DNA from 3 places in the Salmonella bongori NCTC 12419 genome. Region 1 is predicted to be linked to each of the others. Evidence: predicted binding sites of a transcription regulator. Region 1 holds the regulator's gene; each other region holds the start of a gene.
What was found. The regulator PhoB, encoded in region 1, activates phosphate uptake and scavenging genes when phosphate is short. The targets are predictions, from matches to a motif close to CTGTCATAAAACTGNCNNAT.
Positions count from the first base shown of each region.

Region 2: a site for PhoB is predicted at 1,657-1,676, ahead of kdgR (DNA-binding transcriptional regulator KdgR). Genes of this name have one in related genera too.
Region 3: a site for PhoB is predicted at 1,693-1,712, ahead of pstS (phosphate ABC transporter substrate-binding protein PstS). Genes of this name have one in related genera too.

Region 1 covers NC_015761.1:408,894-412,177, reverse strand. The annotation lists gene phoR (phosphate regulon sensor histidine kinase PhoR) at 1-765, opposite strand, end outside; gene phoB (phosphate response regulator transcription factor PhoB) at 837-1,526, opposite strand; gene sbcD (exonuclease subunit SbcD) at 1,741-2,943, shown strand; gene sbcC (exonuclease subunit SbcC) at 2,940-3,284, shown strand, end outside.
Region 2 covers NC_015761.1:1,851,441-1,854,724, forward strand. The annotation lists gene mgrB (PhoP/PhoQ regulator MgrB) at 26-169, opposite strand; gene SBG_RS08720 (YobH family protein) at 327-566, shown strand; gene kdgR (DNA-binding transcriptional regulator KdgR) at 774-1,565, opposite strand; gene SBG_RS08730 (MFS transporter) at 1,741-3,114, shown strand; gene htpX (protease HtpX) at 3,161-3,284, opposite strand, start outside.
Region 3 covers NC_015761.1:3,745,877-3,749,160, forward strand. The annotation lists gene pstC (phosphate ABC transporter permease PstC) at 1-428, opposite strand, end outside; gene pstS (phosphate ABC transporter substrate-binding protein PstS) at 564-1,604, opposite strand; gene SBG_RS17725 (fimbrial protein) at 1,776-2,813, opposite strand; gene SBG_RS17730 (fimbria/pilus outer membrane usher protein) at 2,828-3,284, opposite strand, start outside.

The sequences.
Region 1 (3,284 bases):
CCCTTCCATGCGGTGCGTCTGCTCGCGCATTGTATGCAGCGCTTTCTCGCGCGTCGCCCCTTCCAGCGCCTGTTCCTGCATCATTTCCAGATACCCCTGCAGTACCGTCAAGGGCGTACGCAACTCATGGCTAACGTTGGCAAAAAAGTTACGCCTCGCCCCTTCGAGCTGGTGCATTTGCGTCACATCGCGCGCCACCATCAGGAGCTGCTTATCGGTATAGGGCATAACACGGATCTCCAGATGCCGCCCAGTATTCAGCACCAGATGGAGCGGACGGGTAAAATCCCGCGTTTTTAAATACTGCGTAAACTCAGGATAACGCAGCAGGTTGAGAATGTTCTGCCCGTTGTCATCCGGCCAGCGTAGCCCCAGTATCTGTTGCGCTAAACCATTACACCAAAAAATACCGCCCTCTTCCGTGGTCAGTACGACCGCATCAGGTAGCGACTCCGCGCCGCTGCGAAAGCGTTTAATTAAATTACCCAGCTCGCGGCGACGCTTTTTATTGCGTAATTGCATCTGGTGTAAACCGTATAACAACGGTTCCCAGCTTCCCCGTCCCGGCGGCGGCGTCATACTCCTGTCAACCCATAACCACCAGGAGAGACGTAATAAATTCCAGAAATGCCAGACAAGCAGCCCTGTCACCGCCGCCAGTAAAAACCATGGCAGATAACCCAAAAAAGCGCTAAGGATAAGCGCGGGGATGCAACAGAGCACCAGCTCCAGCACCAGCCTTTTCCATGACAGCCGTTCCAGCACGCGTCATACTCCCTCAAGAATGGAAAGCCTTCTCCGCCAGGAACACACTGGTTCTGCGGTCGGAAAAGGCATTAAAAGCGGGTCGAAAAACGATACCCTGTCCCGCGTACCGTTTGCACCATCCGGTCATGGCCGCTGTGCTCGAGCGCCTTACGCAAACGACGAATATGTACGTCGACAGTCCGGTCTTCGACGTACACATTGGTGCCCCAGACATGGTTAAGTAGCTGTTCACGACTGTAAACACGCTCCGGGTGCGTCATAAAGAAATGGAGTAATTTGAATTCGGTCGGCCCCATATCCAGCGGACTGTCGCCGGTCATCACACGGTGAGAGCCAGGATCGAGGCTCAATCCCTGCATCTCAATCACCTCTTCGACCGCCATCGGCGAGATTCGCCGCATAACGGCCTTAATGCGCGCCACCAGTTCTTTAGGGGAAAACGGCTTGGTAATGTAATCGTCGGCGCCGGTTTCCAGACCGCGCACGCGATCTTCTTCTTCCCCTCTTGCCGTCAGCATAACCACCGGAATATCCCGGGTCATAGCCTCACGTTTGAGATGTTTAATAAACTGTAGCCCTGACCCGCCGGGGAGCATCCAGTCAAGAAGGATGAGATCCGGCCAGGGTTCATTCAATTGACTCACTGCACTGTCATAATCTTCGGCTTCTACGGGCTGAAAGCCATTTTGCTCGAGCACGAAGCACACCATTTCACGAATCGGCGCTTCATCTTCTACGACCAGAATACGTCTCGCCATAATTTGCCCTGTTAGTCGTTAGTTATCAATGCCGCGCCATTATGCGTCAGATTTATGACAGATTTATGAAAAAAAGCAGCGGTATTGACTGCATGTTGATGATTTATGACACAGTTAAAACACTTCATGACAAAGTACAAACGATAAATTGCGCCCAAAAAGAGAGGAGATGACGTGTATAATCGCGCTCACGCTTTTTTTGCATGGAACCGTTATGCGCATCCTCCACACCTCTGACTGGCATCTGGGACAAAACTTTTACAGCAAAAGCCGCGCCGCGGAGCATCAGGCTTTTCTGGACTGGCTGCTGGATACCGCGCAATCCCACCAGGTGGATGCCATTATCGTCGCAGGCGATATCTTCGATACCGGTTCACCGCCAAGCTATGCCCGGGAACTTTATAACCGGTTTGTCGTCAATTTACAGCAAACAGGCTGCCATCTGGTGGTACTGGCCGGTAATCATGACTCCGTCGCCACGTTAAACGAGTCGCGTGAAATTTTGGCGTTTCTCAATACAACCGTGATCGCCAGCGCGGGCTATGCGCCGCGACTCCTTCATTGTCGCGATGGCTCGCCTGGTGCTGTACTGTGTCCTATTCCCTTTTTGCGCCCGCGCGACATTATCACCAGTCAGGCCGGATTGTCCGGCCACGAAAAACAGCAACAGCTTCTTCATGCGATCGCCGATTATTACCAGCAGCAGTACCAGCAAGCTTGCCAACTGCGCGGCGACAGGACGTTGCCAATTATTGCGACAGGGCATTTAACTACCGTCGGCGCCAGTAAAAGCGATGCGGTGCGCGACATTTATATCGGCACGCTGGATGCCTTTCCGGCACAGCATTTCCCGCCAGCGGATTATATCGCATTGGGACATATTCATCGCGCGCAATGTGTCGGCGGTACGGAGCATATCCGGTATTGCGGCTCCCCCATCGCACTCAGCTTTGATGAGTGCGGCAAAAGCAAATGTGTACACCTGGTGACGTTCGACGAGGGGAAATGGAAAAGCACCGAGAGTCTGCCCATTCCTGTAACTCAGCCGCTGGCGGTGTTAAAAGGCGATCTGGCGTCAATTACTGAACAGCTTGAGCAATGGCGCGGCGTGGAACAATCACCTCCCGTCTGGCTGGATATTGAAATCACTACCGATAACTATCTGCATGATATTCAGCGAAAAATTCAGGCACTAACGGAGTCCCTGCCGGTAGACGTGTTACTGGTGCGCCGTAGCCGCGAGCAGCGTGAACGCGCCCTGGCGAACGAACGTCGGGAAACGTTAAGCGAGCTGAGTGTAGAAGACGTTTTTGCGCGGCGCCTGGCGCTGGAAACATTAGACACTCCGCAACGAGAGCGCCTGAATCAGCTCTTTTCCACCACGCTCTACGCGCTGAACGAGGAGCATGAGGCATGAAAATTCTCAGTTTGCGGCTGAAAAATCTAAACTCGCTGAAAGGAGAATGGAAGGTCGACTTTACCGCCGAACCTTTTGCCAGTAATGGATTATTCGCCATTACCGGCCCGACCGGCGCAGGAAAAACAACCCTGCTTGATGCCATCTGCCTGGCGCTGTACCACGAAACGCCGCGCCTGAATACGGTATCGCAGTCGCAGAACGATTTAATGACACGCGATACGGCAGAGTGTCTGGCTGAAGTGGAATTTGAGGTCAAAGGCGAAGCCTGGCGCGCCTTCTGGAGCCAGAATCGCGCCCGTAATCAGCCTGACGGCAATCTACAAGCCCCGCGCGTAGAG
Region 2 (3,284 bases), 1.4 Mb from region 1:
GAAGGAAATCTCTGGTACAAAACGTTTACCAGGGAATAAATTTATTGATGGCGCAAATACCGCTGAAAAATTGTACATCCTGATCGCACATGATATTAAACACCTGCGCCCACAGCAGCAGACATACCACCACTACGATGCCGAGGACGACCCATCGAAATTTTTTCACTCCACTCTCCGATCTTACATCTTATACCGCTAAATTATCATGCGTTACTTAAACCAGGAGTAACTGTAGCGGCATTATATGTTTTTAGGAATGATTCACTTGTTTCAATCAATGTACACGCTACTCTTATTCTAACGAAAAAACAAAAGAGGTTGTAATGCGTTTGATCATTCGCGCAATAATATTGTTTTCCCTGGTATGGATAGGCTTACTGCTGAGCGGCTATGGCGTACTGGTAGGAAGTAACGTGAACGCGGCGGGACTAGGCCTGCAGTGCCATTACCTGACCGCACGCGGCACCAGCACAGCGCAATATGTCCATACGAATAGCGGTATCATCGGCTTTTCTGACTGCCCTATTTTCAGAAAAAGCGCCACTGTCGTGGATAATGGCTAAGCGCTAATAAATAATTTCATGCTGAAACTATCCTGGAAATTTTTCCTATATTGACTATTGGTTATAAGCGCCGTTAAATATTATTTTAATAACCGTTAAATAAGCAGATTACCATTATCATTTTTATCATTCCCACTCATTAAATGTTATAAAAAAAACAGCCACATTTTTCGTGGCTGTTTTTTAGCGTCATAGCAATAATATTGCTCAGAAGGGATAATTGTTGTAACCCATTTGCTCAGAAATTTTACGTGCAGCGGTGTGCAACATAGCAACATATTCCTGTAAACGCTCTTCGGAAAAGCGTAGCGTTGGGAAAGAAATGCTTAACCCTGCAATCACTACGCCAAAACGATCGAATACCGGTACGCCGATGCAACGTAAACCTTCTTCCTGCTCTTCGTTATCTTCACCATAACCTTGCTCGCGCACTTTATCCAACAGAGGCAATAAGGCTTCTGTGCTGGTAATGGTTCGCCCGGTGCTTTGTTTATACTCTACGCCATCCAGAATCTGCTTAACCTCATCGCGATCGCGCCAGGCCAGAAGCACTTTGCCAATAGCGGTACTGTACAGGGGATTACGGCGGCCAATGCGTGAGTACATCCGAAGATTGTACATAGAGTCTATTTTGTGGATATAGACAATGCTGTCTTCATCCAGAGCACCAAGATGGATAGTTTCTTTCGTCAGACGAGAAAGCTCGCGCATCTGGATGTCCGCGCTGCGGATCAAATCAACATTTTGCAAAGCTCGCGCGCCCAGTTCAAACAGCTTTAGCGTCAGCGAGTATTTTTCCGACTCCCCTTCCTGCGCCACGTAGCCCAGCGTTTTCATGGTCTGTAAAAAGCGATAAACGGTGCTTTTCGACATCATGACGCGCTGCGACAGTTCGGTAATCCCTATTTCACGCTCTTCACCCAGCGCCTGCAGAATGCCGAAAACCTTCAGCACAGAAGATACAGAATCAGGCTGTTTATCCAGATCTGCGTTTGCCATTTATCACCTCATTACGAGCGTTTTATAAAATTCAGAACAAGTTTTTATTATAATTTCACGCCAGGTCGCCCGCAATCCATCTTTGCTTACTTCGTTACAAATCTGCGACATAACGCCGCGATAGTAATGCTAAAATTATTATTCAGATCATAATTGCTCTTATTACAAAATACTTATGGAAAAAAAACGGGCTGACGGCCTACCCCTCCCGCAGCGATATGGCGCAATCCTGACAATTGTCATCGGTATTTCGATGGCGGTTCTGGATGGTGCCATCGCTAATGTCGCGCTGCCAACCATCGCCGCAGATTTACACGCCTCCCCTGCCAGTTCCATCTGGATTGTCAATGCGTACCAAATCGCGATTGTTGTCTCACTGCTTTCCCTCTCTTTTTTGGGCGACATGTTTGGTTATCGCCGGATCTATAAATGTGGACTGGTTATATTTTTGCTTTCATCATTATTTTGCGCGCTTTCAGACTCGCTGCAAATGCTCACGCTGGCGCGTATCGCTCAGGGGTTTGGCGGCGCAGCGCTCATGAGTGTCAATACGGCACTCATTCGTCTTATCTACCCCCAACGCCATCTGGGACGCGGGATGGGGATTAACTCTTTTATCGTTGCCGTCTCTTCGGCTGCAGGCCCAACTATCGCCGCGGCAATCCTGTCCATCTCATCATGGAAATGGCTGTTCCTGATTAATGTTCCGTTAGGCGTCATCGCCTTAATACTGGCCATCCGCTTTTTACCGGCAAATAGCTCTCATGGTACTAAACCTCGTTTTGACTTACCCAGCGCGGTAATGAATGCGCTCACATTCGGCCTGCTGATTACCGCACTGGGCGGTTTTGCCCAGGGGCAATCGCTCACGCTGATTGGCGCCGAGTTGCTTATCCTGGTCGTGGTCGGTTTTTTCTTCGTCCGCCGCCAGCTGGCTTTACCTGTTCCCTTGCTTCCCATTGACCTGCTGCGCATCCCGCTCTTTTCGCTCTCCATCGGCACTTCGATTTGCTCGTTCTGCGCACAAATGTTAGCTATGGTCTCACTGCCTTTTTACCTGCAAACCGTACTGGGCCGTAGCGAAGTAGAAACCGGCCTGTTGTTGACTCCCTGGCCGCTGGCAACCATGGTAATGGCGCCGCTGGCCGGTTATCTGATTGAACGTCTTCATGCCGGTTTGTTGGGCGCGCTGGGAATGGTGGTAATGGCTACCGGGCTGTTTGCGCTGGTGATACTGCCCGTCTCCCCCTCTGATCTGAATATTATCTGGCCGATGATGCTTTGCGGCGCGGGCTTTGGTCTGTTCCAGTCACCAAATAATCACACCATTATTACTTCCGCGCCACGTGAACGTAGCGGTGGTGCCAGTGGGATGCTGGGCACAGCACGGCTGCTAGGTCAAAGTATCGGCGCCGCGCTGGTGGCGCTCATGTTGAACCAGTTTGGCGATAGCGGTACGCACTTGTCCCTGCTCGTAGCAGGCATTCTGGCCATCCTCGCGGCGGTGGTGAGCGGTTTACGTATTACGCAGCCGCGCGTTCAGGCGTAAAAAAAGCGCGTCGGAAGACGCGCTTTTTCCTGTTACCACGAGCGTATTATTTAAGGTATTCACCACTACGCAGCGCTTCAATACGTTTATCCAGCGGTGGATGCGTCATAAACAACTCACTCAGCGATTTAGACTTACCGTTGATGCAAAACGCCATCATGCTGGTCGCT
Region 3 (3,284 bases), 1.1 Mb from region 1:
AAGTACGTCGCGAACAACGGCGCAAAAATAAACAGGCCCCACATGCCATAAACGATACTGGGGATCGCCGCCAGCAGTTCAATCGCGATACCTAGCGGACGCTTCAGCCAGCCTGGCGCCAGCTCGGTTAAGAACAGGGCAATGCCGAAGCTCACCGGAACGGCGATCAGCAGTGCGATAAACGAGGTGACCAGAGTGCCGTAAATCGGCACCAACGCACCGTAGATATCGTTCGGCGCATCCCATTCTTTGGTCCACAGGAAGGAGAAACCAAACTTCTGGATGCTTGGCCAGGAGGAGATGATCAGGGAGACAATAATGCCGCCCAACATCAATAGCACAATCAGCGCAGCCAGTTTTACCAGCGCACTGAAAATCATGTCACCCTTTTTACCCGGCGGGTTAAAAGCAGGCTTGGTTGCAGCCATAAATCACTCTTTCCATTAAACGCGTTTTACGACGTTGCCCCTGCCGGATGGCGCTACGCTTATCCGGCCTACAACGTGGGCCTGCGGTCGAAACCGTAGGGCGGATAAGCGTAGCGCCATCCGCCAATTCGTTAATTAATACAGCGCTTTACCGCTGCTGTCCTTTATACTGGTTTTCCATGCCGCACGGACCTGCTCAACCACGTTATCCGGCAGGCTGGCGTAGTCCAGATCATTCGCCTGTTTGCCACCGTTTTTGTAGGCCCAGTCGAAGAACTTCAGCACTTCCGCGCCCTGCTCCGGTTTCTTCTGCGCTTTATGCACCAGGATGAAGGTAGTGGAGGTGATTGGCCACACATCGTCACCTTTCTGGTTAGTCAGATCCTGCGCAAAAGTTTTGCTCCAGTCTGCGCCTTTCGCCGCATTTGAGAAGCTTTCTTCCGTCGGGCTCACCGCTTTGCCATCCGCTGAGATCAGTTTGGTGTAAGCCAGGTTGTTCTGCTTCGCATAAGCGTATTCAACGTAACCGATAGCGCCAGGCAGACGCTGTACAAACGCGGCAATACCGTCATTGCCTTTACCGCCCAGACCGGTCGGCCAGTTCACGGTAGAGCCTGCGCCCACTTTCGCTTTCCATTCTTCATTCACTTTCGCCAGGTAGCTGGTAAAAACGAAGGAAGTACCGGAACCATCAGCACGACGCACCACGGCGATATTCTGTGAGGGCAGTTTCAAACCCGGATTCAGTGTGGCGATCGCCGGATCATTCCATTTTTTTATTTTGCCGAGGTAAATATCCCCCAACGTTTTACCGTCCAGCACCAGTTCGCCAGACTTCAGGCCAGGAATATTTACCGCCAGCACCACCCCGCCAATAACGGTCGGGAACTGGAACAGGCCTTCCTGATTGAGTTTTTCGTCAGACAATGGAGCGTCGGAGGCGCCGAAATCAACGGTATTCGCAGTAATTTGTTTTACGCCGCCGGAGGAGCCTATCCCCTGGTAGTTAACTTTATTGCCTGTTTCTTTGTTATAAGTATCTGCCCATTTGGCATACACCGGCGCAGGGAAGGTAGCACCTGCGCCTGTCAGGCTTGCCGCCGCGTTAACAGCGAAAGCGCTCATCGATAAGGTCGCGGCGACAACAGTTGCGACAGTGGTACGCATAACTTTCATAATGTCTCCTGCACGGTTTTCGTAAATTGTTGTTTGAGTTGCTACTGCGAGCAAAATAGGACAATTTAATGACAGTTATATGTGAGGTTTGTGACAGTTTAATGACAATGAAAAGAATAGCCGGAGGGCAGGCCCGCCAGGCGTCGGGCCCACTGATATCGGGAAGAGGGATTAGTTTTTAATTTCCATCGTAATTGTCACACTGGCGTCAAACTGGCCTGGTTTTGGTCGCGTTCCGGTTGCACTGGCCGGCGCGGCAGAAAAAATAAATTCGCCATCTTCTTCGCCTAAACGACTGCGGCTTCCCATCTCCGTTTCCATACGGCCACCGTTCACATCCACTTCATTGTTAAGCTCGTCATACATCTTAATACCAACATCGGCATTCGACGTTTCTATCACCGTAGGTAACGACCCGGCCTGAGTAGCATGTAAAGCAACCTCGACACCCTGACCAGAAGACATTCCCGTGCATTTTACCGATGCAGTTATCGGTATTTTTTTGTCGGTTAATGCGCTTCCTGGCGTTGTAGAAAACTCTGATGCCAGAATTTTACCGAAATCTACTTCGATCGTCTGACCACCATTGATGACGCACTCCTGAGGAGCGGTAATATCGCCCTGGATATAAACATCCGATAGCTTATGAGTATTTTCAGGGTTTAAAGAAGAGGTGGTTGCATATAACGATGCCAGTAAGGTCGCAGGTATCTTTACTATGCCTATAAACGGTTCTTTTACATAGAAGTAAATAATCGCATCCGAGCCACTGGTAAAATTTGTTGTATTTTTATTATTCGTACAAGTATAAGAGCCATCTGGATCGTTAGGTTTATTATTAAAAGGAACGTTCAGGTAGCCGCGCCCGAGAACCTCAATAGATATTCCAACATCAAGATACTCATCCAAATAGTAATATTGAATACTACTTCGCATACTCATTTTTTGTAAGGCGGGATTATCTTCAGCGGTAAAATAGACATAACTATAATCCCTATTACAATGGCAAACGCCTTTATATTGTTCGCCGTTATCTACATGTTGATTGATAGTCTTACCGGCTTTATTTTGCGCTGCGCTAATTTTAGTCCCCGTGAACACCAATATGCTATGGTGAACGCCACCATCTGCCTCACAGTAAGTATCCGCAGCAAAAACAGTATGATAAAAACAGACCATTAGTAGTAGAAAGTATTTTATATTATTCAATTTAGCGTCCTGTCTCACTTACAAATGACGGGGATTTGTATGAGCTCATTATCTTTCTGTTCAGCAAGATGATAATCAACAATACATGTATTTTGTCCGGAAATGATAAATTGCCCCTTTTCCGGCATTCCGGATAAATAGAGTTCGCCATTATCACCAACAATTCCGGTGACGGTTCCAGAATCCAGCTCCGCCGTCGCCATCGCCCCAAAGGGGACTGGCTTACCGTTGCCTTGATTAACGTTAAACAGCACGCGATAGCCCACATGGGTAACAAACGCCGCTTTGACGACCGCGCCGCGTGTTGGCACCAGATTCACTACCGTGTTATCCAGTTCAATATTGGCTTTGGCAAAATAATTACTGTTTATTGCCACCCGGTTCTCATCATACGGGTTAAGCTGGGTTTTTACCGTGTATCCGCGCCAGTCGGTGGAAACCCCGGTGGCGTTCTCTACCGATAAACCGCCA